2 linked regions of the Labrenzia sp. VG12 genome follow. Each later gene encodes a partner of the first gene's protein in a complex. Links are inferred from orthologs where the notes say so. Each region holds a gene or a part of one and is shown on either strand. Other genes may lie near its edges. The genes, in order: rpsG and tig.

Evidence for each region.
Region 2: the proteins of rpsG (region 1) and tig are in contact, whole or in part, in a crystal structure (PDB 3GTY), measured with the Thermotoga maritima proteins. The link is inferred for Labrenzia sp. VG12 from one-to-one orthologs. Residues at the interface, in WP_004081843.1 of Thermotoga maritima: Lys34, Lys52, Lys55, Glu59, Arg62, Gln63, Glu66, Asn67, Lys69, Val71, Arg95, Ala109, Lys110, Lys111, Gly112, Arg113, Pro114, Glu117, Glu121, Ile124, Ala125, Tyr127, Asn128, Asn129, Thr130, Gly131, Lys135, Asp139, Arg142, Met143; in WP_004081061.1 of Thermotoga maritima: Glu122, Val124, Val129, Leu130, Tyr133, Glu188, Gly259, Ile262, Tyr263, Glu266, Ser270, Glu273, Gln274, Glu277, Arg308, Gln311, Ile312, Ser315, Tyr316, Glu325, Arg329, Arg336, Leu363, Phe366, Trp367, Arg373, Leu377, Arg381, Leu384, Glu387.

Annotation. Positions count from the first base shown.
Region 1 is NZ_CP022529.1:1,716,339-1,720,223, reverse strand. Bases 368-3,076 are described here. They hold rpsG (30S ribosomal protein S7), read left to right. Parts: upstream 368-1,341; coding sequence 1,342-1,812; downstream 1,813-3,076. Other genes in these bases: fusA (elongation factor G), read left to right, coding at 1,838-3,076; rpsL (30S ribosomal protein S12), read left to right, coding at 958-1,329. Also shown: CHH27_RS07930 (regulator), read left to right, coding at 1-285; more of fusA, read left to right, coding at 3,077-3,885.
Region 2 is NZ_CP022529.1:1,528,666-1,531,470, reverse strand. It holds tig (trigger factor), read left to right. Parts: upstream 1-630; coding sequence 631-1,980; downstream 1,981-2,805. Other genes in the region: CHH27_RS07005 (ATP-dependent Clp protease proteolytic subunit), read left to right, coding at 2,184-2,805; CHH27_RS07015 (murein L,D-transpeptidase family protein), read left to right, coding at 1-362. UniProt on the Bacillus subtilis protein: Involved in protein export. Acts as a chaperone by maintaining the newly synthesized protein in an open conformation. Functions as a peptidyl-prolyl cis-trans isomerase.

The sequences.
Region 1 (3,885 bases):
AATGACCTCGAACTCGACCCGACCGTTTACATCGTGATTGGCCGGGTCTGGGAAGGTGAAGACGCTTCTCCGGAAGCGGCCATCACCATCCACGCGCTGCTGATGGCGCCCGATGACGACGATGCCGTGCGCAAGACACTGGAATCCCTGTCCGCGCAAGGTTTTGCGGAAGCGGAACTCGACCAGATCGGTGTCATGGACGGTGAACCGGATGATCCGGTCTATGAGGGCGCCTATCAGGATGCGCTTGCCGGTAATGTTGCGATCGTGACCTTCACCGAATAGCGGCATCGAGGACCTGCTCGGCCGGAAGGCAGTTCTGCGGTGAGGGACTGGCTGCAATGCGTTTTCGCACCAGCTGGGACCTTGGGCCGGCGAACGGGCAGGGGAGATCGGGTCGCATCTGGAATCAGGCCGCTTTTTCAAGGAGCAAGATGAGTCGACGGTTGGTCGAACTGATCTGTATTGATCCAATTTGACTGACCTGATTCAGACTTGGTTCAGACTTGTGACGAGTGGAAGAATCCCTCTGCGAAATATTGTTTCAAAAACCGCGTCACAAAGCTGTCGTAAAGTCGCTTATCTGTCGGAAAACGTTCCGGAAATTTGGATTGCCAAAGCGTAAGGCGCAGAAACGCGGTTTTTTGGACAAAGCACTTGACGCAAAGGGTGCATATGAGTAGGTTCCGCGCATCCCAAGGGCAGGCGGTAAGAGTGAAGCCGTCCAGCGCTGAACAAGGCGCAGGACCAAGTCCTCTTAAACGCTGCCGGGTTACATAGGCGAATACGCGTCGATTGCATGACCGCGAGGCAACTCGTGGTCCTCTGGTTTTTCGCAGCGCCTGCCGCTCTTGTCTGAGCGCGCGGGCGCGATTTTGCATGCTTGTTGGCTTGCGGATCAGCGGAGGACTGCAGTTGCATACGAATTTTTTGGATGGACAAGGTAAAGGGCACAGAATGCCGACCATCAACCAGTTGATCCGCAACCCGCGGAAAGTTCCGGCGAAGCGGAACAAGGTGCCGGCCATGGAGGCCTGCCCGCAGAAGCGTGGTGTTTGCACCCGCGTTTACACGACGACGCCGAAGAAGCCGAACTCGGCTCTGCGTAAGGTGGCCAAGATCCGCCTGACCAACGGCTTCGAAGTCATTGGCTACATCCCGGGTGAAGGTCACAACCTTCAGGAACACTCGGTGGTGATGATCCGCGGCGGCCGCGTCAAGGATTTGCCGGGTGTGCGTTACCACATCATCCGTGGTGTGCTTGACACCCAGGGCGTTAAAGATCGTAAGCAGCGTCGTTCGAAATACGGCGCCAAGCGGCCGAAGTAAGGAGCACGTCAGATGTCCCGTCGTCACCGCGCAGAAAAACGCGAAATCAACCCGGATCCGAAGTTCGGGGATATTGTCGTCACCAAGTTCATGAACTCCATCATGTATGACGGCAAGAAGTCTACCGCCGAGCGCATCGTCTACGGTGCCTTCGACGTAGTCGAAAACAAGACCCGCGAGAACCCGATCGAGGTGTTCCACGCTGCTCTTGAGAACGTCATGCCGCAAGTGGAAGTTCGGTCCCGCCGTGTTGGTGGTGCGACCTACCAGGTTCCGGTTGAGGTTCGCACCGATCGCCGTCAGGCGCTCGCAATCCGCTGGTTGATCGCCGCAGCGCGCAACCGCAATGAAACCACGATGGTTGACCGTCTCTCCGGCGAACTGCTCGATGCAGCAAACAACCGTGGTACCGCAGTTAAGAAGCGCGAAGACACGCACCGGATGGCAGACGCCAACCGCGCATTCTCGCACTATCGCTGGTAATAAGTTACTTCGAAGGGCTGACGCTATGTCGCGCACGCATAATATCGAGGACTACCGCAACTTCGGCATCATGGCTCACATCGATGCCGGCAAGACGACGACCACCGAGCGGATCCTCTACTACACGGGTAAGAGCCACAAGATCGGCGAAGTTCATGACGGCGCAGCCACCATGGACTGGATGGAGCAGGAGCAGGAGCGTGGCATCACGATTACCTCTGCTGCGACCACCGCTTTCTGGAAAGAAAAGCGCCTGAACATCATCGACACCCCGGGCCACGTTGACTTCACGATTGAAGTTGAGCGTTCCCTGCGCGTGCTCGACGGTGCCGTCGCTCTTCTGGACGCCAACGCTGGCGTTGAGCCGCAGACCGAAACTGTCTGGCGTCAGGCCGACAAGTACAACGTCCCGCGGATGATCTTCGTCAACAAGATGGACAAGCTGGGCGCAGATTTCGACCGTTGTGTCGAAATGATCCGCAAGCGCCTCGGCTGTACGCCGCTGGTCATGCAGCTGAATGTCGGTGCCGAGAACGAATTCGCCGGCGTTATCGACCTTCTGGAAATGAAGGCCCTGATCTGGCAGTCGGAAAACCTGGGTGCTGCCTGGGACGTTGTCGACATCCCGGCCGATCAGGTTGACCGTGCCCAGGAAGCACGCGATGCGCTGATCGAAACCGTTGTCGAAATCGACGAAGCAGCCATGGAAGCCTACCTGGAAGGCGAAGAGCCCTCCATGGAGACGATCAAGAAGCTGATCCGCAAGGGCACCATCAACAACGACTTTGTTCCGGTATTCTGCGGTTCCGCGTTCAAGAACAAAGGCGTTCAGCCGCTGCTTGACGCTGTCGTCGACTACCTGCCGAGCCCGGTCGAAGTTCCGGCCATTAAAGGCATCGATCCGAAGACCGAAGGCGAAGTCGAGCGCAAGTCCTCTGACGACGAGCCGCTTGGCCTCTTGGCATTCAAGATCGCCAACGACCCGTTTGTCGGTTCCCTGACGTTCTGCCGCATCTACTCCGGTGTCCTGAACAAGGGCGTGTCCCTGCTCAACACCGTGAAAGACAAGCGTGAGCGCGTCGGCCGGATGATGCAAATGCACTCCAACTCCCGTGAAGACATCGACGTGGCCTATGCAGGCGACATCGTTGCGATCGCGGGCCTCAAGGACACCACGACCGGCGACACCTTGTGTGACCCGCTGAAGCCGGTGATCCTGGAGCGCATGGAATTCCCCGAGCCGGTGATCGAGATCGCCGTCGAGCCGAAGACCAAAGGCGACCAGGAAAAGATGGGCCTCGCGCTCAACCGCCTGGCTGCTGAAGATCCGTCCTTCCGCGTCAAGACGGACGAAGAATCCGGTCAGACCATCATCGCCGGTATGGGCGAACTGCACCTGGACATCATCGTCGACCGCATGAAGCGCGAATTCAAGGTCGAGGCCAACATCGGTGCACCGCAGGTTGCCTACCGTGAAACCATCACCAAACAGGCTGAAGTGGATTACACCCACAAGAAACAGTCCGGTGGTTCTGGCCAGTTCGCCCGCATCAAGCTCACCATCGAGCCCGCTGAGCCGAATGAAGGCTATGTGTTCGAGAGCAAGATTGTCGGTGGTAACGTTCCGAAGGAATACATCCCGGGCGTGACCAAGGGTATCGAAAGCGTTATGTCGTCCGGTCCTATTGCCGGCTTCCCGATGCTGGATATCAAGGCGATCCTGACCGACGGTGCATACCACGACGTTGACTCCTCTGTGCTCGCCTTCGAAATCGCCGGCCGTGCCGGCTTCCGCGAAGCGATCCAGAAGGCCGGCCCGAAACTGCTCGAGCCGATCATGAAGGTCGAGGTTGTCACCCCGGAAGACTACATGGGTGATGTGATTGGTGACCTGAACTCCCGCCGCGGCCAGATCGCCGGTACGGAAAACCGGGGCATCGTGACTGTCATCACCGCAATGGTACCGCTGGCCAACATGTTTGGTTACGTGAACAACCTGCGTTCCATGTCCCAGGGCCGCGCGCAGTACTCGATGGTGTTCGATCACTACGAGCAGGTGCCGCAGGCTGTCGC
Region 2 (2,805 bases), 190 kb from region 1 along the record:
ACGGTCGGACCGGCAGCTTCCTGATGGTTCACGGCAATTGTGTCTCGATCGGCTGCTACGCGATGACCAATGCGGGCGTCGAGGAGATTTACCTGCTTGCGAACGAAGCCTTCAAGAAGGGGCATTCAGACTTCGGCGTTCACATTTTCCCGTTTCGGATGACGGCGGAAAACTTCGCGCGCCACAGCGGTTCGAAATGGCTGGGTTTCTGGCAGAACCTGAAGGAAGGGCACGATGCCTTTGAATTCACCCGGGTTCCGCCTGTTGTCGGTGTCCGGGAGCAGACTTACAGTGTCGCAGCGCGGCCTGCGCCTGGATTGCAGACTGCGGCGATGCCGGATGTGAAGCCGCGATCAAACTAAAACGAAGTTCCGCTTCTGAAGCGGCTGGCTTTCAATTTGCCGTCTGCGAAACACGTGAAAACGCCCGCAAATCCGCGCTCTCCCCTTGACACTTTCGGGTCCACGCTTTATCGCGCTCCCATCGTGCGTCCCGGACTCCGTTCGGGGCGATGCATTGCCGTTGGAACGCTCCTGTAAAAAGGGGAGTGCAGGCGGTGCGGCACACGGGATTTTAAATAACGAAACCTCCGGGGCGGATTGCCGCTCGGGATCGAGGACGACAAAACCCATGCAGGTAACCGAAACCCTCTCCGAGGGCCTCAAGCGTGAGCTGAAAATCGACATTCCGGCTGGTGATCTCGCCGCCAAGCTCGACGACTACATGGCCGACCTGAAATCCAAGGCCAACATCAAGGGCTTCCGCCCGGGCAAAGTGCCGATGGCGCATCTGAAGAAGATGTACGGCCGTCAGGCCATGGCCGAGATCCTGTCGAACACCATCCAGGAAACCACCCAGAAGGCCGTTGAGGAGCGCTCCGAGCGCCCGGCACTGACCCCGGAAATCGATCTGCCGGAAGAAGATGCTGAAAAGATCATGGCCGGCGACGCCGACCTGTCTTTCAAGATGACCTACGACGTCCTGCCGGACTTCGACATCGTTGATTTTGCCGGCATCGAGATCGAGCGCCCGGTTGTCGAGATCGCCGAAGACGAAGTCGACGAGCAGGTTGCCGAAATCGCCAAGAACAACACGCCGTTCGACGCGAAGGACGGCAAGGCCGAAGACGGCGACCGCGTGACCATGTCCTACCTGGGCAAGATCGACGGCGAGCCGTTTGAAGGCGGTGCTGACGAAAACGGCCAGCTCGTTCTCGGTTCCGGCCAGTTCATCCCGGGTTTCGAAGATCAGCTGATCGGCACCAAGGCCGGTGACGAAAAGGTCGTTGAAGTGACCTTCCCGGAAGACTATCCGGCGGCTCACCTGGCCGGCAAGGCTGCGACCTTCGACGTTGTCGTCAAGGAAATCGCCGCTCCGGGCGAAGCCAAGGTCGATGACGAGTTCGCCAAGGGTCTCGGCCTCGAATCGCTCGACAAGCTGAAGGAAATCGTCCGCGGCCAGATCGAAGGCCAGTTCGGCCAGATGACCCGTCAGCGGGTCAAGCGCCAGCTGCTCGACAAGCTCGACGATCACTACTCCTTCGAACTGCCGGAAAAACTGCTCGACAGCGAGTTCGATGTCGTCTGGCGCCAGGTCGAAGAAGACATGAAGCGCAACGAGAAGACCTTCGAAGACGAAGACACCACGGAAGAAGAGGCGAAGGCGGAATACCGCAAGATCGCCGAGCGCCGTGTCCGTCTTGGCCTGGTCCTGTCCGAAATCGGTGAAAAGAACAACATTCAGGTCACCGACGAGGAACTGCAGCGTGCGCTCTATGATCGCGTTCGCCAGTTCCCGGGCCAGGAGCAGCAGGTGTTCGAATTCTACAAGAACAACCAGCAGGCTCTCGCGTCCCTGCGGGCGCCGATCTACGAAGAGAAGGTTGTCGACTTCATGCTCGAACTGGCCAAGGTCGCCGACAAGACCGTGACCAAGGAAGAGCTTGAGAAGCTGGTGGCCGAGGACGAGGAAGAAGCCTGATCCGGTTTCTCCCCATGATCCCCAGATGCGGCGCGCGCTTTAACCTTGCATTCACGCCGCATCTGCCATGACTTTGCGTTGAGGGCGACATCCCATATATACGGGATGTCGCTTTTTTCGAGTCAGGCCCAGAATCGATGCGCTTCTGGCCTGTTTCCTGTCCGGAGGTCTTCCGGGCATCATCTCAAGAATATGGATGAGGCATGAAGGATCCTGTCGATATCTACATGAACACTCTCGTGCCGATGGTTGTCGAGCAGACAAACCGGGGCGAGCGGGCCTTCGATATCTATTCGCGCCTTTTGAAGGAGCGCATCATCTTCCTGACCGGTCCGGTCGAAGATCACATGGCAACCCTCGTCAGCGCGCAGTTGCTTTACCTTGAAGCGGAAAACCCGACCAAGGAAATCGCGATCTACATCAACTCGCCGGGCGGTCTGGTGACCTCCGGGCTTGCGATCTATGATACGATGCAGTTCATCCGTCCGGCAGTGTCCACGCTGTGTATCGGTCAGGCCGCGTCCATGGGCTCGCTGCTGCTGGCAGCCGGCGAAAAGGACATGCGGTTCATTCTGCCGAATGCGCGCGTGATGGTGCACCAGCCGTCCGGTGGTTTCCGCGGTCAGGCAGCCGACATCATGCTGCATGCCCAGGAAATCCTGGCCATGAAGCGTCGGTTGAATGAAATCTACGTGAAGCACACGGGTCAGAGCCTGGACCAGGTCGAAGAAGCGCTTGAGCGCGACAACTTCATGACCGCGGAGCGGGCCAAGGAATTCGGCATTGTCGACAACGTGATCACCGATCGCGCGACTCTCGGCGGCG